DNA from 4 places in the Kitasatospora paranensis genome. Region 1 is predicted to be linked to each of the others. Evidence: riboswitches for the same ligand, from Rfam matches in the RefSeq annotation. Region 1 holds a riboswitch; each other region holds the start of a gene.
What was found. Region 1 has a riboswitch for cyclic di-AMP ahead of ABEB13_RS10190 (transglycosylase family protein). Riboswitches for the same ligand answer to the same signal wherever they lie in the genome.
Positions count from the first base shown of each region.

Region 2: it holds a riboswitch for cyclic di-AMP, as region 1 does, so the genes downstream of both, ABEB13_RS22605 (M23 family metallopeptidase) here and ABEB13_RS10190 (transglycosylase family protein) in region 1, are expected to answer to the same signal.
Region 3: it holds a riboswitch for cyclic di-AMP, as region 1 does, so the genes downstream of both, ABEB13_RS24280 (transglycosylase family protein) here and ABEB13_RS10190 (transglycosylase family protein) in region 1, are expected to answer to the same signal.
Region 4: it holds a riboswitch for cyclic di-AMP, as region 1 does, so the genes downstream of both, ABEB13_RS15070 (M23 family metallopeptidase) here and ABEB13_RS10190 (transglycosylase family protein) in region 1, are expected to answer to the same signal.

Region 1 covers NZ_BAABKV010000001.1:2,035,151-2,042,029, reverse strand. The annotation lists gene ABEB13_RS10205 (glycoside hydrolase family 13 protein) at 1-1,559, shown strand, start outside; gene ABEB13_RS10200 (LacI family DNA-binding transcriptional regulator) at 1,561-2,604, shown strand; gene ABEB13_RS10195 (hypothetical protein) at 2,765-2,965, opposite strand; gene ABEB13_RS10190 (transglycosylase family protein) at 3,082-4,245, opposite strand; cyclic di-AMP (ydaO/yuaA leader) riboswitch at 4,251-4,439, opposite strand; gene ABEB13_RS10185 (hypothetical protein) at 4,707-4,973, shown strand; gene ABEB13_RS10180 (hypothetical protein) at 5,053-5,523, shown strand; gene ABEB13_RS10175 (hypothetical protein) at 5,589-6,806, shown strand.
Region 2 covers NZ_BAABKV010000001.1:4,676,228-4,683,106, forward strand. The annotation lists gene ABEB13_RS22575 (roadblock/LC7 domain-containing protein) at 1-1,040, opposite strand, end outside; gene ABEB13_RS22580 (hypothetical protein) at 1,220-1,441, opposite strand; gene ABEB13_RS22585 (PaaI family thioesterase) at 1,603-2,028, opposite strand; gene ABEB13_RS22590 (hypothetical protein) at 2,233-2,418, opposite strand; gene ABEB13_RS22595 (tautomerase family protein) at 2,554-2,784, shown strand; gene ABEB13_RS22600 (YiaA/YiaB family inner membrane protein) at 2,816-3,106, opposite strand; cyclic di-AMP (ydaO/yuaA leader) riboswitch at 3,334-3,496, shown strand; gene ABEB13_RS22605 (M23 family metallopeptidase) at 3,504-4,331, shown strand; gene ABEB13_RS22610 (hypothetical protein) at 4,328-5,134, opposite strand; gene ABEB13_RS22615 (GNAT family N-acetyltransferase) at 5,316-5,915, shown strand; gene ABEB13_RS22620 (sensor domain-containing protein) at 6,016-6,732, shown strand; gene ABEB13_RS22625 (hypothetical protein) at 6,875-6,879, shown strand, end outside.
Region 3 covers NZ_BAABKV010000001.1:5,034,585-5,041,463, forward strand. The annotation lists gene mfd (transcription-repair coupling factor) at 1-462, shown strand, start outside; gene ABEB13_RS24260 (SurA N-terminal domain-containing protein) at 642-1,280, shown strand; gene ABEB13_RS24265 (nucleoside triphosphate pyrophosphohydrolase) at 1,322-2,314, shown strand; gene ABEB13_RS24270 (SDR family NAD(P)-dependent oxidoreductase) at 2,272-2,700, opposite strand; gene ABEB13_RS24275 (cytochrome P450 family protein) at 2,853-4,109, shown strand; cyclic di-AMP (ydaO/yuaA leader) riboswitch at 4,386-4,549, shown strand; gene ABEB13_RS24280 (transglycosylase family protein) at 4,554-5,399, shown strand; gene eno (phosphopyruvate hydratase) at 5,598-6,879, shown strand, end outside.
Region 4 covers NZ_BAABKV010000001.1:3,080,329-3,087,207, forward strand. The annotation lists gene ABEB13_RS15065 (hypothetical protein) at 52-309, opposite strand; gene ABEB13_RS15070 (M23 family metallopeptidase) at 642-1,562, opposite strand; cyclic di-AMP (ydaO/yuaA leader) riboswitch at 1,568-1,731, opposite strand; gene ABEB13_RS15075 (DUF6348 family protein) at 2,205-3,026, shown strand; gene ABEB13_RS15080 (hypothetical protein) at 3,122-3,316, opposite strand; gene ABEB13_RS15085 (SpoIIE family protein phosphatase) at 3,765-4,982, opposite strand; gene ABEB13_RS15090 (ribose-5-phosphate isomerase) at 5,226-5,711, opposite strand; gene ABEB13_RS15095 (biotin transporter BioY) at 5,812-6,411, opposite strand; gene ABEB13_RS15100 (amino acid permease) at 6,708-6,879, shown strand, end outside.

The DNA.
Region 1 (6,879 bases):
ACCTGCCGGGCATCCGCAGCCGCCTGCCCTACCTGCGCGACCTCGGCGTCGACGCGGTCTGGCTCTCGCCGTTCTACGCCTCCCCGCAGGCCGACGCCGGCTACGACGTCGCCGACTACCGCGCGGTGGACCCGATGTTCGGCACCCTGCTGGACGCCGACGGCCTGATCCGGGACGCCCACGGGCTGGGCCTGCGGATCATCGTCGACCTGGTGCCCAACCACTCCTCCGACCAGCACGAGTGGTTCCAGCGCGCGCTGCGCGAGGGCCCTGCGTCCCCTCTGCGCGAGCGCTACCACTTCCGCCCCGGCAAGGGTGAGAACGGCGAACTGCCGCCGAACGACTGGGAGTCCATCTTCGGCGGCCCCGCCTGGACCCGCACCGTCGACCCGGACGGCACCCCGGGCGACTGGTACCTGCACCTGTTCGCCCCGGAGCAGCCCGACTTCAACTGGGAGAACCGGGCCGTCGCCGACGAGTTCCGCTCGATCCTGCGCTTCTGGCTGGACATGGGCGTCGACGGCTTCCGGATCGACGTCGCGCACGGCATGGTCAAGGCGCCCGGCCTGCCCGACCTCGGCTCCCACGACCAGCTCAAGCTGCTCGGCAACGACGTCATGCCGTTCTTCGACCAGGACGGCGTCCACGAGATCTACCGCGACTGGCGCAAGATCCTCGACGAGTACCCCGGTCAGCGGATCGGAGTCGCCGAGGCCTGGACCCCGACCGTCCAGCGCACCGCCAACTACGTCCGGCCCGACGAGCTGCACCAGGCCTTCAACTTCCAGTACCTGGGCACCTCCTGGGAGGCCGGCGCACTGCGCGAGGTGATCGACCTCTCGCTCGACTCGATGCGCCCGGTCGAGGCCCCCACCACCTGGGTGCTCTCCAACCACGACGTCACCCGGCACGCCACCCGGTTCGCCAACGAGCCCGGCCTCGGCACCCAGATCCGGACGGCGGGCGACCGCGAGCTCGGCCTGCGCCGCGCCCGCGCCGCCTCGCTGCTGATGCTGGCGCTGCCCGGTTCCGCCTACATCTACCAGGGCGAGGAGCTCGGCCTCCCGGACGTCACCGACCTCCCCGACGAGGTCCGCCAGGACCCGTCGTTCTTCCGGGCCGAGGGCCAGGACGGCTTCCGCGACGGCTGCCGCGTCCCGATCCCGTGGTCCGGCACCGAGGCCCCGTACGGCTTCGGCCCGACCGCGGGCGGCCCCAGCTGGCTGCCGCAGCCCGCCGAGTGGGCCGGCCTGAGCGTGGAGGTCCAGACCGGTGACCCCACGTCCACCCTGGAGCTCTACCGCTCGGCGCTGGCCGTCCGGCGGGAGCACCCGGCGCTCGGCGCCGGCACCGAGGTGGCCTGGCTGGACGCCCCCGAGGGCGTGCTCGCCTTCCGGCGCGACAGCGCAGAGGGCGCGTTCGTCTGCACCGCGAACACCACCGGCGCGCCGGTTCGCATCCCCGCTCCGGGACGTATGCTGCTCTCCTCCGCCGAGGCAGAGGCGGTCGACGGCGACATTCTGCTGGCTGCGGACAGCACCGTATGGTGGGCGGTCTGAGATGGTTGCAATAGGCTCTGGGATCGTGACTACAGCGCGACTCTCGGACATCGCGGCGCAGGCGGGGGTCAGCGAAGCCACCGTCAGCCGCGTCCTCAACGGCAAGGCCGGTGTCTCCGCGACCACCCGGCAGACCGTACTGGCCGCCCTCGACGTGCTCGGGTACGAACGCCCGACGCGGCTGCGGCAGCGCAGTGCGGGGCTGATCGGCCTGATCACCCCGGAGCTCAGCAACCCCATCTTCCCCGCGCTCGCCCAGGTGATCGAACAGGTGCTGAGCCGGCACGGCTTCACGCCGGTGCTGTGCACCCAGACCCCGGGCGGTTCCACCGAGGACGAGCTGGTGGAGATGCTGGTCGAGCGCGGAGTCGCCGGCATCGTCTTCGTCTCCGGCCTGCACGCCGACACCACGGCCGACCACGACCGCTACAACAAGCTGATCGGCCGTCAGGTCCCGTTCGTCATGATCAACGGCTACAGCGAGAAGATCGCCGCGCCGTTCATCTCGCCGGACGACCGGGCCGCCATGTGGATGGCCGTCCAGCACCTCGTCGAGCTCGGGCACACCCGGATCGGCCTCGCGGTCGGCCAGAAGCGGTACGTCCCGGTGCTCCGCAAGATCGAGGGCTTCACCGCCGCGGTGCAGGACCTGCTCGGCCTCAGCGCCGAGGAGGCCGACGGGTACGTCCACCACACCCTGTTCAGCGTGGAGGGCGGCCATGCCGCGGCGGGCGCCCTGCTCGACAAGGGCTGCACCGCGATCGTCTGCGGCAGCGACATGATGGCGCTCGGCGCGATCCGGGCGGCCCGCCAGCGCGGGCTCACGGTGCCGCAGGACGTCTCGGTCGTCGGGTTCGACGACTCGCCGCTGATAGCGTTCACCGAGCCGCCGCTGACCACGATCCGCCAGCCCGTGGAGGCGATGGCCACGGCCGCGGTCGACGCCCTGCTGGAGGAGGTCGGCGGCAACCCCGCGCAGCGCGCGGAGTTCATGTTCCAGCCGGAGCTCGTGATGCGCGGCTCCACGGCGGCCGGCGGACGCTGACCGCCGACTGCATCGAACACCGAAGGGGCCCAGGAGAGGTGAACTCTCCTGGGCCCCTTCGGTGTTCGATGCACGACGTGCACGTCGTGCATGCCTCGTCGTGCCGTGCCCGTCCGTCCCCGTCGGGTTCCGTCCGGCGGTGCTCCGGTCGTGCGTCCGGTCAGCCGTCCTCGGCGACCCGCCGCGGCGGCTGCGTCCGCTGGGCGTCGGCGGCCTCTCCGGTCCGGGCCTCGGTGCGCCGCCCGCGCGCCAGGTAGTCGCGGACGACCACCTCGACCGCGTCCTGCGGATTGCCCGCGCCGGACAGCAGCATCACCTCGATCGCCAGGTCGGCATCCAGGGTGACGGTGACCTTCGCCATGCTGACTCCCGCGGGTCGGTGGGGGCTTCAGCCTACCCGGGCAGGCCGAAGCCCCCGGTGCCGAGCGGCCAGCTCCGGGGGCGACGGTGGAACGGTTGACCCGACCCGTGGTGGGATCAGATACGGCCGGCGAAGTCCGGCGCCCAGTTGGCGATGGTCTGGGTGCGGACACCGGCGCTGGGGTTGGCGGCCTCGACGTACTTGCCGTCGCCGACGTACATGCCGACGTGGTACACACCGGAGTTGGCGCCGTTGTTGGACCAGAACAGCAGGTCGCCCGGCTGCAGGTTGTCCAGCGACACGTGGGTGGAGAAGTCGGCCTGGTCGGCGGCGACACGCGGGATCGCGATGCCGGCCGCCTTGTAGGCCGCCTGGGTCAGGCCGGAGCAGTCCCAGCCACCGTTGCCGGTGCCGCCGTAGATGTACGCCTGGCCGACCTTCGACAGGGCGAAGTTGACCGCGGCGGCCTTCGAGCCGGTGACGGCCGAGGCCTTGGTGGCGGTGGTGGCGGCCGCCGGGGCGGCGGTGGTGGCCGGCTTGGCCGCGGTCTGCGCGGAGCCGCTCTGCGCGGTGGCGGAGCCGCCCAGCGACAGCTTCTGGCCCGGGTAGATCGAGTCGGGGCCCTCGGTGAGGACCGACTTGTTCAGGTCGTACAGGTGCTGCCAGCCGCCCTGGACGTGGTTGCTGTCGGCGATGCGGGACAGCCAGTCGCCGGCCTTCACCGTGTAGGTGCCGCCGTGGTTCCAGGAACGGTGCTGCTGCCAGGACTTGCCGCTCTGGGCGGGCTTGGCGTCCTGCGAGGCGGTGGAGCCGCTGCTCTGGGCGGGGGCGGCCGGGGCGGCCGGGGCGGCGGGGGCCGCGGCGGCCGGAGCCGGGGTGGTCGAGGCCGAGCCGCCGGGGTTGACCGCCGGGGCGGGGCCGCCCTTGGTCAGGCCGGCCTGGACGGAGCAGACGGGCCAGGCGCCGGGGCCCTGGTCGGCCAGCACCTTCTCGGCGATGGTGATCTGCTGGTCCTTGGTGGCCTGGTTCGCCTGCGGGGCGTAGGTGTGGCCGCCGTAGGCCGCCCAGGTGCTGGAGGTGAACTGGAGGCCGCCGTAGAAGCCGTTGCCGGTGTTGATCGACCAGTTGCCGGAGGACTCGCACTGGGCGACCTTGTCCCAGGTCGCGACCGAGGCGGCGTTGGCGGTGCCGGCGGTGAGGCACGGGATCGACAGACCGATGCCGACCACGCCCGTGGTGGCGAGCAGTCGGCGGGTGCGCTTGGAGTTGATGGACAGCATGAAACAGCGTTCCTCTCCCACGCCTGCGAGGTGAGCTGTCGGATTCGGGCTGGAGTTGCCCGGCCGCACGTACGGGCACGTCGAGACGGACGTGTCCGGTTGTGCGGCTTCACCCCAAGCCGAGGGCCGGTCCATGACCGGCCCTGGGCGACTTACCTGGTTCCCCCGCCCCTGCCGAAGTGCGTATCGCTTTGCCAGTCGGCCCGCCGGCAGGACTCGGCGTTCGGGTCGACTGGGTCCGTGTGACCACGAACGTGGGAGGACATTAGACAGACTTAAGTTCAAACCGCAAATATGTGTGACGGCGATCACAGGTGATCTTGATTTAATTCAAGATCGATTGTTCCCGGCGATTCCGGTCGCGTTCGGCCCTTTTCGCGCAATCCCCTTGAATGGAAAGCGGCTTGTTTATGCTTCAGGCGGCGGGGCCGCACCGGGCCCCGGGGGAGGGCTCGCCGATCATGGAACACCGTGCCACGCCGCCCGAACGGGTGCCAGGGCCACAGGTCCCGCGCTCCGCCGTCGACCGGCGCCGCCTGCTCGGCTGGCTCGCCGTCCCGGTCGTCCTCGCTGCCGTCGGAGGCGAGGAGTTGCTCCGGCGCGAGCTGGTGGCCGACGCCTCGCCGGGGCCCACCGCGCCGCCGCTGAGCGGGCCCTCGACGGCCGCCGAAGGGCACGTGCACAGCGCCGCGCCGCCGGAGGCCCCGCGCCCTCCCCGATCGACCTGACCGGCCGGCACTGGTCGGACGCGGCGGGCTGGGGCGGTGCGGTGCCCGGCCCCGGAGTGCGGTCACGATCGCCGACCGGGTGCTGCTCGACACCGACGCCGCGGTCGGGTCGCTGTTGATCGAGCCGGGCGGCTCGCTGGTGTTCGCCCCGGAGCGCAGCCTGACCCTTGCGTCCGCGGGCAATGTCGAGGTCCGCGGCACCCTGGCGCTCTCGCCGGCCGGGGCGGCCGTGCACGCCCTGCGCTTTCCGTCCGTGGACGAACGGAAGTTCCGGGGCGGCGGCATGACGATCGCAAACACGGACACCGGCCTCTGGGTCACCGGGGCCGGCTACCTCCGGCTGGACGGCGCCGCCAAGACCGCCTGGGTCCGCGCGGCGGCCGCACTGGGACCGGGCGACGCCACCCTCACGCTGGCCGCCGCACCCGCGGGCTGGCAGGCCGGCGACGAGCTCGCCGTCACCCCGAGCGGACCCCCGACGGCGACGACTTCTCCACCCGATACGATCTGTGCACGATCAGCCGGATCGACGGCCGGACGGTCACCCTGACCGCTCCGCTGGCGTACGCCCACCCGCGGGTCGCGGTGGGTGCCGGCCTCACGCTGGGCGCCGAAGTGCTCAACCTCACCCGCAGCGTGCGGATCGAGGGCACCGAGCGCGGCCGCGCCCACGTCCACGTGACGAGCTCGCGGCGCGCCGACGTCCGGCACGCCGCGCTGCGCTGGCTCGGCCCGCGGCAGCCCGGCAAGGACACCTTCGCCGGTGCCCCGGTCACCGAGCCGGTGCTCGGCCGCTACGGGCTGCACTTCCACATGCTCGGGGACGCCGGCCGCGGCACGGTCGTGGAGGGCGTCGTCGTCCGCGACACGGGCAGCCACGCGTTCGTCCCGCACGCCAGCCACGGCATCACCTTCCGCAGCTGCATCAGCCACCGGACGTGGGAGGACGCCTACTGGTGGGACGGCCCGCTGGACACCCGGACCCCTCAGGCGCCGTCCGACGACATCACCTACGACTCCTGCGTCGCGTCCCTGACGACCTACGAGCCCGCTCCCCGGGGCTACCGGCTGACCGGCTTCTCGCTGGGCGCCGGCACCGGCGGCACCGCCCGGGACTGCGTCGCGGTCGGCGTCCAGGGCGCCACCGGGGCGTCCGGCTACGAATGGCCGGAGACCAGCGAGGGCATCTGGACGTTCGAGCGCTGCCTGGCCCACAACAACGCCCAGAACGGCATCTTCGTCTGGCTCAACGCCCAGCACCACCACAGCGTGGGCCAGTTCGTGGCCTACCACAACGGCGGCTGGGGCATCGAGCACGGCGCCTACCTGAACGACTTCGACTACACCGCGAGCGTCCTCTACGGGAACGGCGCCGGTGGCCTGGTGGTGCACGCCCTCGGGCGCGACTCCGGCACCGTCGTCGACGGCCTGCTGATCGACGCCGCGGGCCGGTCCGACTTCGCCATCGCCACCGCCAAGCACCAGCTGGCCGGCGAGACCGTGACGATCAGCCGGTGCCGCCTGACCGGGTACCGCAAGGCCGGCGTCGGCTTCCGGGCCACCGCGGACGGCCACCCGGACGACATCGCCGTACTGGACTGCTCGTTCGGCGGCAACGAGGTCTGGCTCGACCCCGAGTCCCCGCCGCCCACCCGGATCGTGCTGCGGCGGGCGGGCGACCGGCAGGCCGTCCGGCTCACCAGGGGCGGGCCGGGCACGGCCGAGCCGCAGTGGAACGCCTCCGCCGCCCCGGTGGCCGTGGACACCCCGCCCCGGGCGCTCGCCGCCCCTCCGTGGCGCTCAAGGACATCGCGGCGGTCACCGACCGCCTGAAGACCTGACGGACCGCCAGGGGTCCGCTGCAGGGCATCGGCCACGCCGCCGAGGGAGATGCGCCCGCGGGGCG
Region 2 (6,879 bases), 2.6 Mb from region 1:
CGGCGGTTGGTGCGCCGCGGCAGTCCGCCGGTCGGTGCCCCGCCGTCCTCGGCCCCGCGGGCGGCGGCCGCGCGCGCCCCGGCGGGCGGCGCGGTGCGCCGGGCGGCGGTTGCCGGCACGGCCCCGTCGGCGGGCTGGCCCCCGGCGGAGGTCGGCAGCGGCTCGGTGAGCAGGGCGTTCGGCAGCAGGACGACCACCCGGACACCGCCGTACGGGGAAGGCGCGGAGCTGAGCGTGACCCGGAACCCGTACTGCTCGGCGAGCCGGCCGACCGCGGCGAGGCCGAGCTGGGGCACCTCGCCGAGCCGGGAGACCTCCAGCCCGCTGCCGCCGGCCAGTGCGGTGGCGGCCTTCTCGACGGCCTGCTCGGGCATCCCGACCCCGGCGTCGTCGATCTCGATGACGGCGCCGTTGTGGACGGGGATCAGGGTGACGAACACCTGGGTGCTGGGCGGCGAGTAGCGGGTGGCGTTGTCCAGCAGCTCGGCGACGGCGTGGATCAGCGCCTCGGCGGCGGCGGCGACCACGGCGGTCTCCAGCCGGCTGCGCACCACCACCCGCTGGAACGGCAGGATCCGGGACTGCGCGCCGCGTACCACGTCCTCGAGCGCGACCGGTTCCGGCCAGTGCCGGCCGGCGCGGGCGCCGCAGAGCACCGCGAGGGTCTGGGCGAGCCTGGCCTGCTGGGCGGCGGCGTGGTCGGCCTTGAGCAGCCCGTCGAGCAGGGCGGGGTCGTCGTGGGTGCGTTCCATCTCGTCGAGCCCGGCCTGCTGGTCGTGGGCCATCACGAGGATGCGGCGGGCCACGCTGAGGAAGGCCCGCTGGGTGGCGGCGGTGAGCTCCTGCTCCTGCTGGACGGCGGCGGTCTCGGCGCCGCGGCGGGCGAGTTCGGCGTCGAGTACGGTGCGCAGGCCGTCGAGTTCGCGTTGCTGCTCGGCGAGCCGCCGGCGCAGGGTGACGGTGACGGCGCGGTATCTCGCGGCCGCCGTCAGGGAGAGGACGGCGAGGACGGCGGCTGCCACCGCGTACCACTGAGTCATCGTCACGCGCGAATTCTAGGGTGATGATCCTACGAAAGTGTGAACGGATCCACGCTTTGGTGAGCGGGACCCGTCAATCATCACCACGGAGATCGGCCGCTCCGTCAACTCTGCTCTTTTGAAGTGCACTTCGATCGAGGCCGCGTCAAGTGCCCCGACAGGTGGCGGCGCGGGTGGGACTACTGCCCGTCGACCTCGCCGTACGACTCCTGCGGGCGGGCCGCGACGGGACGCAGGCGGGGCAGGCCGCGGGCCACCTCGAAGGCCCGGAGGACGGTGGCGAGCAGGCCCGGCGCGGACGCCGCGGCGGGGGCGGCCGACGGGCCGGCCGGCGTGCGCTGGCCGGGTACGAGGCCCGCGGCCGTCGCCGGGGCCGCCGTGCCGGGGGCGGTCTTCGTCATCTCTGCACGTCCTTCGTGTTCCTGCCGTGGCGCGTTGCGGGCGGCGGAGGGCCGCCCGCTGTGACGAGTACCCCGTGGGGACCAAGTCTTGTCCTGCTTCTGCGACGGGACGGTCTCGAATCCCCTCCGAATCGGTTCCGGTCCCCGGGCGGCGGGCCCGGCTACGCCGTCCGGTCGACGGCGATCATCGTGCCCTGCATCAGGGCGACCTCCTTGCCGGGCACCCCGCCGGTGACCGACCGCACCTCGGCGCCGACGACGGTGATGGTCCGTCCACTGCGGACGACGGTGCCGGTGGCGCGCAGCCGGTCGCCCACCCCGGGGCTCAGCAGGTTGAGCTTGAACTCCACGCTCAGCACGTCCTTGCCGGCGGGCATCAGGGAGAGCGCGGCGGCGCCGGCCGCGGCATCCGCGAGGGTGCTGATCGCGCCGGCGTGGACGAACCCGTTCTGCTGGGTCACCTCGGGCCGGACGGGCAGGTCGAGCACCACCCGGCCGCGGGCCAGCTCGACGATCTCCACCCCGAGGGTGGCCAGCAGGCGCTGCCCCGCGAGGTTGGCGCGGAGACGGTCGGTGAGGGTGTCCATGGGTGGGTGTCCTGGTCTGTCCGGTGCGGTGGCGTTGCTCATCGAACCCTCCGCTTCCCCCGCCCCGGCGTCAAGGCCGGCCGGGCTCGGACCGTCCCGGGACCGCCCCCGGACGCGGCGAAGGCCCGCGCGGGCGGCGCGGGCCTTCGGGGCTGCGTGGGGCCGGGCGGCGAGGTGGTGCGGGCGGCCCGGTGCGGGGAGGGATCAGGAGACGTCCCGGTCGGTGTCGGCCGCCCCGTCGGCGCCGGCGTCGGGCAGCTCGGCGCCGGTCACCGTCCGGGCGTCGCCCGTGCGGTGCTGCGGGGCGTCGGCGTGGGCACTGGGAGCGGTCAGCGACGCGACGACGCCGACGGCGAGGGAGGCAAAGGCGAGCATGCTGCGCTTCTTCATGCCCTGCCCAACGATCCGCGCCGGGCCGGGTCACGCGGCCGGGGTCGTCCGCCGCCCGGCCGTGCCCCCGGAGCGCCTGCGGTAGCGTGCGGCCGACCGGTCCGGGACCGACCCGGATCCGCCCCTGGAGTCGTCATGCCCTTCATCAACGTCAAGCAGCTCGCCGGCCGCACGGAGGAGCAGCGGGCCGAGATCGCCCGTGAGCTGACCGCCGCGTACGCCCGGGTCACCGGGGTGGACCCGGGCGTGATCTGGGTGGCCATCGACGAGGTCCCGCTGGAGAACTGGTCGCTCGCCGGTGAGACCTATGCGGCGAAGCGGGACCGGGCGGCGGCCGCCGAGCGGGCGGAGCAGGACGCCGGCTGACACCGACCGCCCGCTGCGCCCGGCCGGATGGTCAGAGCCCGTCCACCTTGAACGGGTCGTGCTCGGCGAGCAGCTTCTCCAGGCGGGCCTGGTCGACCCGCGAGGTGAGGGCGCCGGCGTCCTGGCGGTCCCGGACGACCTTGGCCAGGGTGAACGCCGAGGTGATCACGTAGAGCAGGCCGACCGCCAGGAACGCGCGCATCCACGCGTCGACGGGCAGGTAGGCGATCCCGATCGCCAGGGCGGCCGTGGCGAGGGCGAACGACAGAACGGCCTGCAGGTGGTACGCGGCCGTGGTGCGGGGCTGCATCGGTGCGCTCATGCATGCAGGGTCCCGGAGCGGCCGCGCCGCCACATGAGTACGGATACTCAACAGCGTCGTCACCGTCCGTCACGGCATCGCCGGGCTCGACTGGCAAACCGTCACAAATCCACCAAGTCGCCCAACTGTGACGTGAGTAGACCTGCGGTAGTACTTGGAATCAGGGGGCCGTCGCATTAACGTTTGATAACGCAGCGCGGTCGGCAACGCCGTACCGACACGGCACCGTGCGCGTGTCGCTCAATCCCGCGGTCCGCCCTCGCCGGTGGGCCGGGGAGCCGGGGAACCACTTTCCTTGGGGTGAATCGGCCGGGCCGTGGCCCAGCCGTAGGAGACCTTCCTGCTCCGAACCCGTCAGCTAACCCGGTCGGCGAGGGAAGGAAAGGAGTACGCCCCCGTGGCGTCGACGATCTCGGCGGACCCCGCCGCATCCACCCAGCTCCTCGACCACCCCTGGGACCAGGCCGACCAGGCCCGCCACCGGGTGCCCCGTCAGACCAGGACCGGCAGTCCGCTGCTCGGCGTCACCGCCACCATGGCCGCCACCTTCGGAGCCGCCGGCCTCACCGCGGCCGCCGCCGGGCCGGCCGCGGCCGCGGAACCCGCCGTCGCCGCCCCCGACGACTCCGCGCAGAGCGCCGCCGACCCCGGCCTCGCCCTCGCCGCCCGCATCCAGCAGCAGGCCGACACCCGGCGCACCGCCGCCGAGGAGACCGCCCGGCTCGCCGCCGCCCAGGAGGCCGAGGCCCGCCGTGCCGCGGCCGCGGCGGCCACAGCCGCGCCCGCACCCGCCGCCGCGGACACCCGCGCGGCCGCCGAGAGCGCCCCGGCGGACTTCGCCGCACCGCTCGCGGCCTTCACGCTCGGTACCCCGTACGGTCCCGGCGGCGCGTACTGGGCGAGCCTGCACACCGGCCTCGACTTCGAGGCCCCCGTCGGCACCCCCGTCACCGCGGTCGCCTCCGGCCCCGTCACCTCCGCGGGCTGGGCCGGCTCGTACGGCTACCGGGTGGTGCAGACCCTGCCGGACGGCACCGAGATCTGGTACTGCCACCTGGCCCGGCTCGCCGCCACCTCGGGCCCCGCCACCCCGGCCACCGTCCTCGGCGCGGTCGGCGCGACCGGCAGCGTCACCCGGCCCCGGCTCCACCTGGAGGTCCGCCCCGGCGGCGGCGCCCCGATCGACCCGCAGTCCTGGCTCCGCGACCGGGGCGTCCAGGTCTAGTCCTCCGCGACCTCCGGGTTCTCCTGGTCCTCGCCGGCCCGCTCCTGCGCGTAGGCGAGGAGTTCGGCCGTGCCCGGCTCCGGGGCGAGGTCCGGGTAGCCGCGGACCAGCAGCTCGGCCAGGCCCGGCACCGTCCACTCACCGCTCAGCCACAGCGCGCCGTCCTCCGCCACCGCCTCGAACTCCTCGAAGTCGCCGGAGAGTTCGTCCGGCATGGGCGCGCCGAGCGCGGTCAGCGCGGCCAGGTTGCGGTAGCTGCGCTGCATGAGGCCGTACTCCAGCAGTCGCCGGGCGCCGTCGGTGGCCATCCCGATCGACAGCAGGTGGACGCTCCCCCAGGCCGGCTCGCCGTCCGCCTCGGGCAGCGGGTCCAGCTCGCCGGCTGCCACCAGCCCCGCGTAGGCCGCCGTCCGCTCCTCGGGCGAGCGCTCGCGGAACGCCTCCAGCCAGCCGCGCACCGCGTCCGGGTCGCCGGTGTCCACGCCGTCCGCCCGCAGCAGCAGCGTGTAGAGCCGCGGCCAGGTCAGCAGCGCCGGGCGCCGCAGCAGGGTGCCGAGCAGCTCGCCCTGCCACTCCGCCTCGGCGTGCAGCCGCTCGTGGCGCTTGGCGTTCAGCCGGCGCACCGCCCGCCGGTGGTCGATCAGCAGCCGTACCGCCGCGCCGTACACCCCCGGGTCGCCCTCCGGCTGGACGTACAGGTGCAGCCGCTCGTGCAGCAGTTGCTCCAGCACCGCCGAGCCCAGCTCGGGGAAGCCCTCGTGCAGCGGCGCGCCCCCAGTTCCAGCAGCGCCAGCACCGTCCACAGCGCCTCCTCGGGGACGGGCGGCAGGCCCTGGGCCTCCGCCCAGGCGAGCAGTTCCTCGGCGCGGGTACGGGGGATGAGCTGCAGGTCTTCGTCATTCACGTCCCGTACCGTAGCCGTTGCGCCCGGGACCCGCGCGGGAGACGCCGGCCGGCGCCCGGTCGGGGGTAGGGTCGGCCGGCATGACACCCGAACAGGTCCCGTCGGTGCGGCCCGTCCGGCTGGTCGGTCCGCGCCTGGCGATCCGCGAGTTCCGCCTCTCGCCGCAGGACGTCGACGGGCTGCACACGGTCTTCGGTGACGCCGAGACGGCCCGGTTCCTGCCGTTCGAGCCGCGCGACGCGGAGGAGTGCGCCGACCAGATCGAGCTCTACCTGGAAGAGGCCGAGAAGCAGCCGCGCACCGTCTACCGGCTCGCTGTGACCCTCGGCACCGACGGCCCCGCGGCGGAGGCCACGCCGGTCGGACAGGCCGTACTCGGTCTGGAGGGCGACCGCGCCGCCGCCCTCGGGTACGCGCTGCGGCGCGACCTGTGGGGCAACGGCTACGCGGGCGAGATCGTCGCGCTGCTCTGCGAGTTCGCCTTCGGCCGGCTGGCGGTGCACCGGCTGGCGGCCCGGGTCGACCCGGACAACACCGCCTCCTCCCGGGTGCTGACCAGGGCCGGCTTCCAGCTGGAGGGCAGGATCCGGCACGACCTGTTCCTGCACGGGGTGTGGCACGACTCCTTCCAGTACGCGCTGCTGGAGGACGAGTGGCCGGCCGCGGCGGGGCGGGGGTAGGGACAACCCCACCACGGATCCGGCAGCGGGCTGCATTCCGGCGGGCGCGGCGGGACGGCACCGTAGTGATGTCAGCACCGGACGAGACCGAGGGGCCGAGATGAGCACCGGCACACTGCACCGCACCAGCCACGACGCCTGGCCCGCCGAGCCGCGCACCGCACCCGGCCGTCCCGGCTTCCTCCGGGCGCCGTTCTCCGGCGCATTCCACCGGGAGGTCGGCTTCGTCCTCACCGGTCTGCCGATCGCCGTCGCCGGTTTCACCTTCGCCGTCACCTGCTTCGCCACCGGCGCCGGGCTGGTGGTCACCGCCCTCGGCCTGCCCGTGCTGGCACTGCTGCTGGTCGGCTCCCGCGGCTTCGGCGCGCTGGAGCGCCACCGCACCCGGACCCTGCTGGGCACCGAGGTGGCGGCCCCCGCGCCGGTCGCTCCGGCGCGGCGCGGGTTCTGGGGCGCGGTCACGGGCCGGCTGGCCGACGGCGCCGGCTGGCGGGCGGCCCTCTACCAGGTGGCGATGTTCCCCTGGGCGGTGCTCGGGTTCGTCCTGACCGTGACCTTCCTGGTCACCGGCTGGGTCATGGCCCTGTACCCGCTCTACCACTGGGTCTTCGCCCGGTACACGGACTGGCCGGGGTACCGCGTCGTCGACTTCACCACGGACGCCGGCCACCACTACGCGTACTACATCACCTCGCCCGCGCAGATCGCCGGGGTCTCGGCCGTCGGCCTGCTCCTCGTGCTGGTCACGCCGCCGCTGGTGCACGGGCTCACCACGGTCAACCGGCTCGCCGTCCGCGGGCTGCTCGGCCACCGCTGAGCAGGCCGGACGCCGGCGGCCCGGTCCCGGTGGCCGCCGGACGCCCGGATGCGGCGCCCCGTCGGCCGTGGTCCGATGAGCCCGAACCGCCGCTCCGCCGAGAGGGGACACCGTGTGCGCCGCCGTACCGACCGCGACGTTGGTGAC
Region 3 (6,879 bases), 3.0 Mb from region 1:
GAGCTGCCGGTCGACGCGCACGTCCCGCACGACTACGCGCCCGGCGAGCGGCTGCGCCTCCAGGCGTACCGGTCGATCGCCGCGGTGAACTCGGAGGAGGACATCGTGCTCGTTCGCGAGGAACTCACCGACCGCTACGGCAAGTTGCCCGATCCGGTGGAGAACCTGCTGATGGTGGCGGGTCTGCGGCTGTACGCCCGGCGCTGCGGGATCGGCGACATCACGCTGCAGGGCAACTTCGTCCGGTTCGGCCCGGTCGAGCTGCGGGAGTCGCAGGAGCTGCGGCTGAACCGCCTCTACCCGCGCACCCAGATCAAGGGGTCCACCTCGCAACTGCTGGTGCCCCGGCCGGTGAGCGGCGGCCGGATCGGCGGCAAGCCGCTGCTCGGGCGCGAACTGCTCGCGTGGAGCACGGAGTTCCTCACCACGATGTTCGACGACCTGGCGGGCGCCAGGCGCTGACGCCCATCCGCCGGACGGGCACGGGGTCTGGGCAAGGGGCCGGAACGCTCCCTATTGTTCACCTCAGTCAGGAGAACCATCGGACACCGCACTGGGTCCTGGCCCGGCAGGATCGGCCGGACAGGGCCCAGCCGCACCCGCCCCCGGCCTCGGCCGGGGGCCCACCCGGGAGGCCCCAAGTGATCCGCACCCGCTCCGCCCGCCGGCCCGTTCGTACGGTCGCCGGTGTCCTGCTCGCCGCCGCGGCGCTCTCCGCGTGCGGCGGCGCACCGGCCCACCAGGGGGCGGCGGCGGTGGTCGGCGACGAGCGGATCCCGATCTCCACCGTCCAGGCCAGGGTGACCGCGCTGCGCGACGCCACGGTGGTCGCCGCCGCGGGCGGCGCCGTCCCGGAGGAGAACGGCCTCGCCCGCCGCACCGTCGCCGAACTCGTCCTCGACCGGGTGATCGCCCGGGCCCTCGCCGACCGCGGACTGTCCGTCTCCGAGGGCGAGGTCGACCAGCAGCGGGCGGCCGACGCGAAGATGCTCGGCGGCGACGCCGCCCTGCAGCGGGCCCTGGTGCTCCGGCAGGGCGTGGACGCGGCCGCGATCCCGTCCTTCTACCGCCAGCAGCTGGGCATCAAGAAGATCGCCGCGGCCCAGGGGCAGGACGCCCAGACCCCGGCCGGCGACGCGGTCGTCCGCAAGGCGCTCGCCGAGGCCGGCGGCGCCCTGCGGATCGACGTCAACCCCCGGTACGGCCGCTGGGACCCGCAGCGGATCGCCCTGGTCGACGCGGTCGCCGACTGGCTGCCGCAGCGCGCGGCGACGGCCTGACCCCGCCCCCGGCGGTCCGCGCCGGAGGGTAGGTTCGGGGTGTGGAGACTCCGAAGCTGATCCTGCTGACCACCACCCACCGGATCGCCCCCGGCCTGCTGTCCTGGCCGGCCTGGGAGGCGCTGAAGTCCGCCGGACGGGTGCTGGCCGCCGACCCGGAACACCCGCAGCTGCCCGCCCTGCGCCAGGCCGGCGTCGAGGTGGAGCTCGTCGAGCGGACGTCCGCCCCGGCGCTGGCCCGGCTGCTGGCCGGGGCAGGCCCGGTGCTGTTCCTCGGCAGTCCGGACGGCGACCCCGGCCTCACCGACGCGCTGGCCCGGATCGCCGTCGAGGAGGCCGGGTCGGTGCCGGAGATCGAGCTGCTGCCCGGCTCCTGGGACCTCCCCGGGGCCCGGCTGCTGGACCTGGCCTCGGTGATGGACCGGCTGCGCTCGCCCGGCGGCTGCCCCTGGGACGCCGAGCAGACCCACGAGACGCTGGTGAAGTACCTGGTGGAGGAGGCCTTCGAGCTGGTCGAGGCGATCGAGGAGGGCGACCGGGTCACGCTCCGCGAGGAGCTCGGCGACGTCCTGCTCCAGGTCTTCTTCCACTCCAGGATCGCCGAGGAGCACCCCGAGGACCCGTTCTCGGTCGACGACGTGGCCGGGGACATCGTCGAGAAGCTGATGTACCGCCACCCGCACGTCTTCGGAGACGTCGAGGCCGACGAGTCGGCCCAGGTGGAGGCCAACTGGGAGCAGCTGAAGGCCGCCGAGAAGCAGCGCGAGTCCGTCCTGGACGGGGTGCCGGCCGGGCTGCCGTCACTGGCGTACGCGGCGAAGCTGGTCTCCCGCGTCCGCCGGGCGGGCTTCACGGCGGTGCCCGACGCGCCGTACGAGCTGCCCGCGGAGCTGACCGCGGACAGTGCGGGCGAGCTGCTGCTCGCGGTGGCGCAGCGCGCGTACGACGCCGGGGTGGACGTGGACGCCGCGCTGCGCGGCGCGGGCCGCCGCTACCGGACGGCGGTGCGGGCCGCGGAGGGGCTGACCGACTGACGCTGCGGCGGGACGACCTCGCCGATCGCCTCGCCGACCAGGGCGAGGAGTTCGGCCAGCGGGTCCAGGTGGTCGGGCAGCTCGTCGAGGGAGACGACCCGCTCGCCGTGCGGGCCGGCCACCGCGAACAGGTCGATCGGGCCGAGGTGCTTGGCGGCGGTGGCGACCAGCGCGGCGATGTCGCTGGGCTGGTGGGCGTCGCCGCTGACGCCGACCACCGGGCAGCCGGGCCGGTCGAGCTCGGCGGCGAGGTCCTCGGCGACTCCGGGGCGCAGATCGGCGACCAGCAGGCCCTTGGCCCCGGCGGCGGCGAACCGGCGGGCGAGATCCCCGCCCTCGCCGCCCCCGAGTACCGCGATGACCACCACTGCCCCGGCTACTCGCATGGCCTGCTCCTCCCTGAGAGCGATACCCCGTGGACGGCACCGCACGGCCGCCACCAACGGTTATCGGAGGATGGTAGGCACCCCGCGACCCTCCGCAACAGGGATTACCCGCCAGGTGACCAGACTCACGCCCGTCCAGGTCAAGATACGGTCTGGAACATGCCGGACACCCCCTGCCGCACCGACCCGACCTCTTCACGTGGGAGTTCGCCGCCGATCCCTACCCCGCGTACGCCTGGCTGCGCGAGCACGCGCCGGTGCACCGCACCACCCTGCCCAGCGGGGTGGACGCCTGGCTGGTCACCCGGTACGCGGACGCCCGGCAGGCGCTCGCGGACGCCCGGCTCTCCAAGAACCCGGTGCACCACAGCGAGCAGGCGCACCGGGCCGGCCGGGTCGGCATCCCGGGGGAGCGGCAGGCGGACCTCATGACCCACCTGCTGAACATCGACCCGCCCGACCACACCCGGCTGCGCCGGCTGGTGTCCAAGGCGTTCACCCCGCGCCGGGTGGCGGAGTTCGAGCCACGGGTGCAGGAGCTCACCGACCGGCTGATCGACTCCTTCGCGGAGCGCGGCTCGGCCGACCTGATCCACGAGTTCGCCTTCCCGCTCCCCATCTACGCGATCTGCGACCTGCTGGGGGTGCCCGCCGAGGACCAGGACGACTTCCGGGACTGGGCGGGCATGATGATCCGGCACGGCCGCGGCCCGCGCGGCGGCGTGGCGCGGGCGGTGAAGCGGATGCGCGGCTACCTCGCCGAGCTGATCCACCGCAAGCGCGCCGACCTCGGCGACGACCTCATCTCGGGCCTGATCAGGGCGAGCGACCACGGCGAGCACCTCACCGAGAACGAGGCGGCGGCGATGGCGTTCATCCTGCTGTTCGCGGGCTTCGAGACCACCGTCAACCTGATCGGCAACGGCCTGTACGCGCTGCTGCGCAACCCCGGCCAGCGGGCCCTGCTCCAGGCCTCGGTGGCCCGCGGCGAGAGCGGCCTGCTGGAGACCGGCATCGAGGAACTGCTCCGCTACGACGGACCGGTGGAGCTGGCCACCTGGCGGTTCGCGACCGTCCCGCTGACCGTCGGCGGGGTGGGGATCCCGGCCGGCGACCCGGTGCTGGTGGTGCTGGCCGCGGCCGACCGCGATCCGGCGCGGTTCTCCGACGAGAACACGCTGGACCTCGCCCGCACCGACAACCCGCACCTGGGGTTCGGACACGGCATCCACTACTGCATCGGCGCGCCGCTGGCCCGGCTTGAGGGGCGGGCGGCGCTGGCCACCCTGCTGACCAGGCTGCCCGACCTGGAGTTGGCCGCCGACCCGGACGAACTCCGCTGGCGGGGCGGTCTCATCATGCGCGGGCTGCGGGAACTGCCGGTGTCCTTCACGCCCTCCGGGGGCTGACCCGCCGCCGGACGGCCGGCGCGCCGGGAGCGGCCGGCGGCCGTCCGCTGCTCCGCCCGGGGGCGTGTCGACCGGGCGCGTGTCGCGGCCCGCCCGAAGGGCCGTCAAACCGGACAAATCAGCCTCGTTCGTGGGCGATAATCGGTTCGCCGTAATTCTTGCGTGATAGTGGCGATATGAGCTTGTGATTGGTCGTTCGATCTGCCTACTCTCCGGATCGGCCCGCAACCGCGGGCCGCGGCCGCGGAACGCCGAATCCTGTCCACCGCGCGCCGATTCGACGGAACAGACCCAGGACAGGGGCGGGGGACCCACGTTCGTCGCCGTCCCCACGGCTAGGGGTGAAGCCGCGTCAGCAGGTCCCCTCCTGCGGCCGCGGCCGGGCCAAGCCTCCCGGTCCGAACCCGACAGCTCACCTCGCAGGCGTTCGGAGAGGGACTTCCCATGCTCTTCACCGGACCTGGCCGCCACCGCCGTCGCACCTCCGCCGAGAAGGCGGTCGCCGTGGCGGGCGTCACCGGCGTCGGCCTCGCCCTTCCGCTGCTCACCGCCGCCGGCGCGTCCGCAGCACCGGTCTCCACCTGGGACAAGGTCGCCCAGTGCGAGAGTGGCGGGAACTGGGCCATCAACACCGGCAACGGCTTCTACGGCGGCCTCCAGTTCACCGCCGGCACCTGGAAGGGCTTCGGTGGCACCCGGTACGCGGCCTTCGCCCACCAGGCCAGCAAGGGCCAGCAGATCGCCGTCGCCGAGAAGGTGCTCGCCTCCCAGGGGCCCGGCGCCTGGCCGGTCTGTTCCAAACGCGCCGGCCTGACCCGCGGCGGCGGCTCACTCGCGAAGGCCGATTCCGCCGAGGGCGCGAGTACCGCGGCGCCGCGCTCCGGCGCCGCCCCGCAGTTCCCCGGCCGGGGCGGCTGGGACGCGGACGACCGGGTGTACTGGTACCAGAAGGACGGTGCCTGGTATTGGACGGCGCACCGGGAGATCTACCAGCGGTACGCCGCGGCCGCCGACCTGCCGGAGGGCGTGGAGGAGGCGTCCGACACCGGGCCGGACACCGGCTCGCGGGCAGCTGACCCGTCGGACGCCGGCGGGCAGACCCTGCAGGCGGCGCCGCTGCCGGAGACCGGCCGCGGAACGTACACCGTCCGGCCCGGTGACACCCTGTCGGGGATCGCCGTCGAGCGGGACGTGCCCGGCGGCTGGCAGCAGCTCTACGCGGCCAACCGCGCGACCGTGGGCGCCGACCCCGACCTGATCCTGCCCGGGCAGGAGATCGAGCTGGGCTGACGGCCGCCCGGCCTCCCGGTCGCGGCCCCGGCGCCGCGGCTGCGACCGGGAGGTCCGGTTTACGATCCTTCAGGTGAACTACCGGCGAGTAGCCGGGCCACACGGTGAGACAGGGCCATGCCCGGCATGGCCCTGGGGCCCCGTGCGGTTAGGCTCTGGTCGTAACGACTCACATCCGCTTCCGCTAGGAGATGCTTCGTGCCGTCCATTGATGTCGTCGTAGCCCGTGAGATTCTCGACTCTCGCGGCAACCCCACCGTCGAGGTCGAGGTGGGTCTCGACGATGGCAGCACGGGCCGTGCCGCCGTCCCGTCCGGTGCGTCCACCGGTGCTTTCGAGGCGCTGGAGCTCCGCGACGGCGACAAGAACCGCTACTTCGGCAAGGGCGTCGAGAAGGCCGTCCTCGCCGTCATCGAGCAGATCGGCCCCGAGCTGGTCGGCTACGACGCCACCGAGCAGCGCCTGATCGACCAGGCCATGCTCGACCTGGACGCCACCCCGGACAAGTCCTCGCTCGGCGCCAACGCCATCCTCGGCGTCTCCCTCGCCGTCGCGCACGCCGCCTCCGAGGCCAGCGACCTGCCGCTGTTCCGCTACCTCGGCGGCCCGAACGCGCACGTCCTGCCGGTGCCGATGATGAACATCCTCAACGGCGGCTCGCACGCGGACTCCAACGTCGACATCCAGGAGTTCATGATCGCCCCGATCGGCGCGGAGTCCTTCTCCGAGGCCGTCCGCTGGGGCGTCGAGGTCTACCACACGCTCAAGGGCGTGCTGAAGGAGCGCGGCCTGTCCACCGGCCTCGGCGACGAGGGCGGCTTCGCGCCGAACCTGGACTCCAACCGCGAGGCCCTCGACCTCATCGTCGAGGCCATCAAGAAGGCCGGCTACACCCCGGGCAAGGACGTCGCGCTCGCCCTGGACGTCGCCGCCTCCGAGTTCCACAACGACGGTGCCTACACCTTCGAGGGCAAGGCGATCTCCTCCGCCGAGCTCATCGACTACTACGCCGAGCTCGTCGCCGCGTACCCGCTCGTCTCCATCGAGGACCCGCTGGACGAGTCCGACTGGGACGGCTGGAAGGCCATGACCGACAAGCTGGGCGACAAGGTCCAGCTCGTCGGTGACGACCTGTTCGTCACCAACCCGGCCCGTCTGGCCCGCGGCATCGAGACCGGCACCGCCAACGCGCTGCTCGTCAAGGTCAACCAGATCGGCTCGCTGACCGAGACCCTGGACGCCGTCGAGCTGGCCCAGCGCAACGGCTACCGCTGCATGATGTCGCACCGCTCCGGCGAGACCGAGGACGTCACCATCGCCGACCTCGCCGTCGCCACCAACTGCGGCCAGATCAAGACCGGCGCCCCGGCCCGCTCCGAGCGCGTCGCCAAGTACAACCAGCTGCTGCGCATCGAGGAGATCCTCGACGACGCCGCCGAGTACGCGGGCCGCGGCGCGTTCCCGCGCTTCAAGTTCGAAG
Region 4 (6,879 bases), 1.0 Mb from region 1:
GGCGGTGGGGTCCGCCGGCCGGGGCCGGGGCGTGCCGGGTGCGACGGCAGGTCAGCCGAGGTAGTGCTTGGCCACGGCGGCGGCGATCGCGGAGACGTCGAGTCGGCCGGTGCCCGCGTTGGTGCCGTCGTTCGAGCCGACCGTGTTGTCGCCGCCCGCGTTGAAGATGTCGCTGCCGGCGACCTGGTTCTGGTCGCCGATGACGATCGTCCGGGTCTGGCCGGCGGCCTGGGCGGTCGCGATGCCGGGAAGGCAGGCGGCGCCGGCGAGGGCGAGCAGAACAGCGGTGCGCGTGAGGCCTCGGTACATGTGGATCCCTTCCGCGACGGGGTTGTCGTGTCTGCGACGCTAGGTCGCCACCACCCCGCCGCACCGGCGTTGGGCCGGTCGGGGGCGTGTCGAACGAGTGAGCGCAGCTCGAACGCGGGTGGCCCGCCCGCCCCGCCCGGAGACAGCCGGCGCCGGAGGGCGGGATCGGCTGCCGGCCGGTCAGGCCCCGCCCTGCCGGGACGCGATCACGGACCGTCCGACAGCCGGCTGCGGAGACCAGGGCCGCGGGGAAGGGCGCAGGAGCAGGGTCCGGGCACGGCCGAGGCCCGGACCGCAGGGAGCGGTCCGGGCCTTCGGGCTGTGGCGGTGCGTCAGACGCGGACACCGTGGGCGGCGAGGTAGGCCACCGGGTCGATGTCGGAGCCGTACGCCGGGCCGGTGCGGACCTCGAAGTGCAGGTGCGGGCCGGTCACGTTGCCGGTGGCACCGGAGAGGCCGATGACCTGGCCGGCGGAGACGGTCTGGCCGACCGAGACCTTCAGGGCCGAGAAGTGGGCGTACTGCGAGTACTTGCCGTCGGCGTGCTTGATGACGACGTTGTTGCCGTAGGCGCCACCCCAGCCGGCCTCGACGACGGTGCCGCCGGCGATGGCGTGCACGGCAGTGCCGGTGGAGACGACGAAGTCGACGCCGGTGTGGTAGCCGCTGGACCAGTTGGAGCCGGCCTTGTGGTACGGGGTGCCGAGCGGCGCGGAGACCGGGGCGACGTAGCCGGAGGCGGCGACGGCGGGCTTGGCGGCCTCGGCCGGCTTCGCGGCCGGGGTGGTGGCGGCGGCCTTCGGGGTGGAGGTCTGCGGCGCGGCGGCCTTCGGCGCGGCCGGCTTCGGCGCGGCGGGCTTCTGGGCCGGGGCCGGGGCGGCGGCCGGGGCCTGCGCGGCGGCGGCCTGGCCCGCGAGGGAGAGCTGCTGGCCGGGGAAGATCAGGTTCGGGTTGCCGCCGATGACCTGGCGGTTGTCCTGGTAGAGCTTGTGCCAACCGCCGTCCACGTGCTGGGCGTTGGCGATCTTCGACAGGGTGTCGCCGCCGACGACCTTGTAAGTCGAGTCGGCGGACTTGGCGGGGGCCTGCGCGGCGGCCGGGGCCGCGGCGGCCGGAGCGGCAGCGGCGGGGGCGGCGGCCTTGGCGGCGGGAGCGGAGTGGGCGCTGGCGGCGGTGGCCGGGATGGCGATGGCAGCAGCAGCAACACCGGTGGCGACAGCGAGACGGGTCAGACGGGTGCCCAGAACGGACATGGGGGTGATCCTCTCCTACGCCTACGAGGTGAGCTGTCGGGTTCGGGCGGGAAGATCGCCCGGTCGCGAAAAGACGCGACTTCACCCCAAGCCGTCCCGGAACTACCGGGCGCGGCACTTACCTTGGGTCCCCCGCTCCTGCCGTGCACAGATTGTGCGTGGCCCCGGACGGCGGCAGGACTCGGCGTTCCGCCCGGTGGCCCGCCCGGTCGATTGGCCGGGCAGGCTCCGAGGAAAACCGATCGAGCACGTTCGAAGCAAGCCCCGGCCCTTGGAGGGCCCTCGGCGATCACCCCCGGCGTGACTCTCCGCCCGCTCCCGGTGGACGGAGAGCGTCCGCCGCAATGACCGCATGTGTCCGGATCATGGCGTTTCGCCGATTTCGTACACCCGGCGTGCGCGGTCGGTCGCGGGCGGGCACGGATCATGCACACGCCGGTGACACTGGTCACCCCGGGTTCCGCGGAGGGGTTTTCGGGGAACCGCGGACCGCCCCGCGGCGTCGGCCCCGGATGACCGGCGGAGCGGCCGCGCGCCCGGTGCCCGGCCCGTCCGAGCCGGCCGATAGCCTCACTGCCGTCCGACTGTTCGACCGTTTTCGAGCCGGCCCCCGGGGTCGGACGTGGAGTGAGGAGCACCGGGGTGCGCCCGCAGGACAGGCTGGACGTGATCCAGCGCAGTGTGGTCCGTGAGATGGCGCGCTACGGCCTGCGCTTCACCGTCGAGGGCAGCGTGGTCCGCGGACCGGGGCGGACCGCGGTCGCGGTGCGCGAACACCCCGGCGAGGGCGGCCAGGGCGGCGCCGGGCACGTCGACCTCGGCTACGTCCTCGAACTGGGCCGGGCGGACGGCCCCGTGGTCTGGGACTGCACGGCGGGGCTCGGCCGCACCGAGGAGGAGCAGCTGGACAGCGCCGTACGGATGTGGGCGACCACGACGGCGGCGGCCGTGGTGGAGTTCCAGGAGGGGCGCGGGGAGCACGGCGACCACTACGGGACGGAACTGCTGCCCGGCTGGCAGGCCGTACAGGGCCCGGCGGCGGTGTTCGGCTTCGGCAGCGAGCGGCTGGCCGACTGGCTGGCGGACCACCAGGTGCTGCCCCAGCTGGCGGCGGCGCTGGCCCCGGAGCTGGCCGGGCCGCTGCCGGCCGGGGTGACCGGGGTGAAGCTCTTCTTCGGCGGGCGGCTGGGCGAGGACGTGGCGGAGGTCCGGATCGGCGGCGAGGTCGCGGAACGTGCTTCGGCCGCCCTGCGCGCGCTCGCCTGGCCGCGCGGCGAGCGGCTGTGCTGGGCCCGGCTGTTCGTCCTGCTGGTGCCCGAGGGCATGCCGGGACCTGCGCAGGCCGACCCCCGCGCGACTGCGGCGCCCTCCGCCGGACCTGCCGGGCGGTGGTCGGCGGAGCCGGGACGCGGCGGGCTGCTCGGCCGCTGGCGCCGGGCGCGCGCGGAGCGCCGCCCGTCCTGACCCGGCGCGCCGGACACGTCCGACCCGGCCCGGGCCTGGTGGCGGCCCGGACGGCCGGTGGCACGTCCGACCGCCGGTCGGTCAGCGGCCGGCGGTCAGCTGGCGACCGACGAGATGGTCTTCGCCAGCTGGTTGAGGAAGTCCTGGATCGGCTTGGCCGCCGTGGACTGGCTGACCATGAAGCCGAAGAGCGCCGCGATGATCGCATGGCTCATCTTCAGCTGCTTGTTGCGGATGAAGATGACGACGATGACGCCGAACAGGAACAGCGCGGAGACGGAGAAGGCCACCCGGATTCACTTCCTCAAGCTCTGGCGGGAGTTCGCGGCGGAACCCCGTGTCGAAGCCGGCCTGCGGCCTGCGCCGACCGTCCCTGAAAACTCACCGGTCGGTCCCGCCGTCATGGTGATGCCCCGCCGCGCCGTACCGCATGCCGCCTGCCGCACGCGCTGCCCCCCATCCCCCGGCCATGACCGATCCACCCGGACTCAGTGTGGTCGTTCGTGCCGACTGCGTAAAGGACTTGCCGGGAGCATGGCGCGAAGATCCTGCCATCTGAGACGAATTCCCGCCGACCGAGACGATAGCCGAGGCCGCCTGACGGTGCGTCGGCGGGGCCCGGCCCACGGTCTTCGGAGCGGCCCTGCGGCGCCCGGCGGGCCGGTGATCGACTCGTGTGGGACGCCCGAGGATTGGCCGAAGATCAGTGCACGGGACTTGACAGCGGGGTCCGCGCCGTCACCGGCGCCAGACCAGCAGGACGGCCCGGTCGTCGTTGACGTCCTTGGCGACCCGCTCGATCAGCCGTCCCGCCGAGCCGCGGAAGCCGCCCGCCACCAGCCGGTCGGCCTCCCCCATCAGCCGGTCCATGCCCTCGGTGAGGTCCCGCCCGGGCACCTCGACCATGCCGTCGGTGCAGAGCATCAGCACGTCGCCGCGGTCCAGCGTGCCGCGCACGCCCTCGAACTTGGCGCCGTCGTAGATGCCGAGCAGCGGGCCCTCGGCGGACTCCCGCAACTCCCAGCGGCCGCTGCCGCCGAGCCGCTGCATGCCCGGCAGGTGCCCGGCGGAGAGGAGTTCGTACTGGCCGGTGTCGAGGTCGAGCACCAGGTGGACGGCGGTGGCGAAGCCCTCGTCCCAGTCCTGGCGCAGCAGGTAGCCGTTGGCGGCGGGCAGGAAGTCGTGGGCCGGCAGCGAGCCGAGCAGGCCGCCGAACGCGCCGGAGAGCAGCAGCGCGCGGGAGCCGGCGTCCATGCCCTTGCCGGAGACGTCCGCCAGCACCACCTCCAGCGTGCGGCGGGCGCTGCCGGTGCGGGCGGCGACCACGAAGTCGCCGGAGAAGGACTGTCCGCCGGCCGGGCGCAGCGCCATGTCGGCGTACCAGCCCTCGGGCAGCTGCGGCACCTGGCTCTGGACGCGCAGCCGCTCGCGCAGGTCGAAGAGCATGGTGCCGCCGCCGCGCCAGGGCACGCCGACCCGGCTGCGGAACTGGGCCACCAGCAGGCCGGCGATGCCGACAGCGCCGACCACCAGGGCCGCGCCGGGGGTGACTCCGTAGACGTAGGCCGCGGGGTTGTCGCTGGCGACCCGCTCGCCGGTGTGGATCACGGACTCGGTGGAGAGGCCGACGGCGGCGGCGGCGTACAGCAGGACGAGGGTGGCCGGGCGGAGCAGCAGGGAGCCGGCAAGGACGGGCAGCACCAGGGCGGTGGGCGGGATCCAGGCGGGGATCCAGACGTTGAGCGCGACCAGGACCGGGACGGCCACGAGCATCAGCGCGAAGGCGAACCAGTCCGGGGCGGCGCCGCGGAAGTAGTCGACGCCGGTGCGGCGGAGCCGTCGTCTGAGCCGGCGGATGCGGCCGCGCAGCCGGGCGCCGACGGTCTCCCCGGCCGCGCTCGCGGTGGGGCCCGTCGCAGTCGTGTGGGGCGTTCTGCCCGGCGTGCGGCCAGCCATGGGGTCCGACCCTATCCACCGGTACGGGTCGGCGTCGACGGCCCGGGGTGGCGGGCGACGGTTCGCCGGGTGGCCGTGGCGGGTTTCGGCCTGTCGGCCGACCGGCGGGCGGGGGCCCTGCGCGGGGCGTGCGGGGCCGACCGTGCGCCGGGGCGGCGGGCGACCGTGGCCGGGGCGCCGCGGGAGGGTCGGGTGGCCGCCGTACGGGCCTGACGGCCCGTACGGCGGGGTGTCGACGGTGGGTCAGCCCTGCGGGTGGTGGGCCGGGACGGGCGGCAGTTCGCCGGTGGTCTCGTACTCGCTGAGCATCTCGATCCGGCGGGTGTGCCGGGCCTCGCCGCTGTAGGGGGTGTTGAGGAAGATCTCGACGAACTTGGTGGCCTCGTCGACGCTGTGCATCCGGCCGCCGACGGAGATCACGTTGGCGTTGTTGTGCTCGCGGCCGAGGGCGGCGGTCTGCTCGCTCCAGGCGAGTGCGGCGCGGACGCCCTTGACCTTGTTGGCGGCGATCGCCTCGCCGTTGCCGGAGCCGCCGATCACGACGCCCAGTGCCTCCGGGTCGGCCGCGGTGCGCTCGGCGGCGCGCAGGCAGAACGGCGGGTAGTCGTCCTCGGCGTCGTAGATGTGCGGGCCGCAGTCGACCGGCTCATGGCCGGCGCCCTTCAGCCACTCGACGAGGTGGTTCTTCAGTTCGTAGCCGGCATGGTCCGAGCCCAGGTACACGCGCATGCCATGAGTGTGGCACGCGCGTGCACCCGGGCCGCGGCAGGGGGCCCGGGGCGCGTCGGGACGCGGCCGGCCGGCCGGCCGGAGGGCGGGGTGCGGCCGGTCAGCGGGTGCCGCCGAGCAGCTTCCACGCGAGCGGGAGGGCGCCCATGGCGAGCAGCGCCTTCAGGGCGTCGCCCAGGAGGTAGGGGTAGAGGCCGAGCTGGGCGGCCCGGGAGAGCGGGAGGTGCAGGGCGGCGGCCAGGTAGGGGACGCCGACGGCGTAGATCGCCAGGGTGCCGAGGACCATGGCGACGGCGGTGCGCACCGGGCTGCGGTCCGCGCCGCGCCGGGCGAGGGCGCCGGTGAGGCCGGCCGCGAGGACGAAGCCCAGCACGTAGCCGAGGGTGGGCATCGTCCAGCCGGAGGTGGCCTCGGCGAACCAGGGCAGTCCGGCCATGCCGGCGAGCAGGTACAGGGCGAGCGAGGCGACGCCGCGGCGGGCGCCGAGGGCGGTGCCGACGAGCAGGGCGGCGAAGGTCTGGCCGGTGACCGGGACGGGGGAGCCGGGGACGGGCACCGACAGCTGGGCGGCCAGTCCGGTGAGCGCGGCGCCGCCTGCCACCAGGGCGAGTTCGCGGGCCTGGGCGCCGAGCCGGGTGGTGGCGCGGGGCAGCAGGTCGGCGAGGACGGGGGTGCCGGTGATCGGCGTGGCGGTGGCCATCGGGGAGGGCTCCTGTTCGGCTCGGCGGACATGACGGGTCGTGGTGAACACTCGTGAACCTACGCCGACGGCCCGTCCGGGCGGACGCGGTCCCCGACAAACCGTCAGGGGGTGCCGTTGTCGGGTCCGGCCTGCCCGGCACCCGCCGCGAGCTGGGCGGATGTGACCGACCGGGCACGGTGCGTGAGCGATGCGTCCGGATCGCGAGCTTCCGGCGGACAGCCTTGGCGTGTCCATCACCCATACCGAATAGTGAACAGCTCGCTCCGAAATCCGACGAACATGGACGACGCCTGATGACGACCCCCTCTCCCACGCCCACCCGCGCGCGGCCGGCCCAGCCGGCCGCCGAGGGCCGGCTGACCCCGGGCCTCAAGCCGCGCCACCTGTCCATGATCGCGCTCGGCGGCGTCATCGGGGCGGGCCTGTTCGTCGGCTCCGGCGCCGGGATCGCCGCCGCCGGGCCGG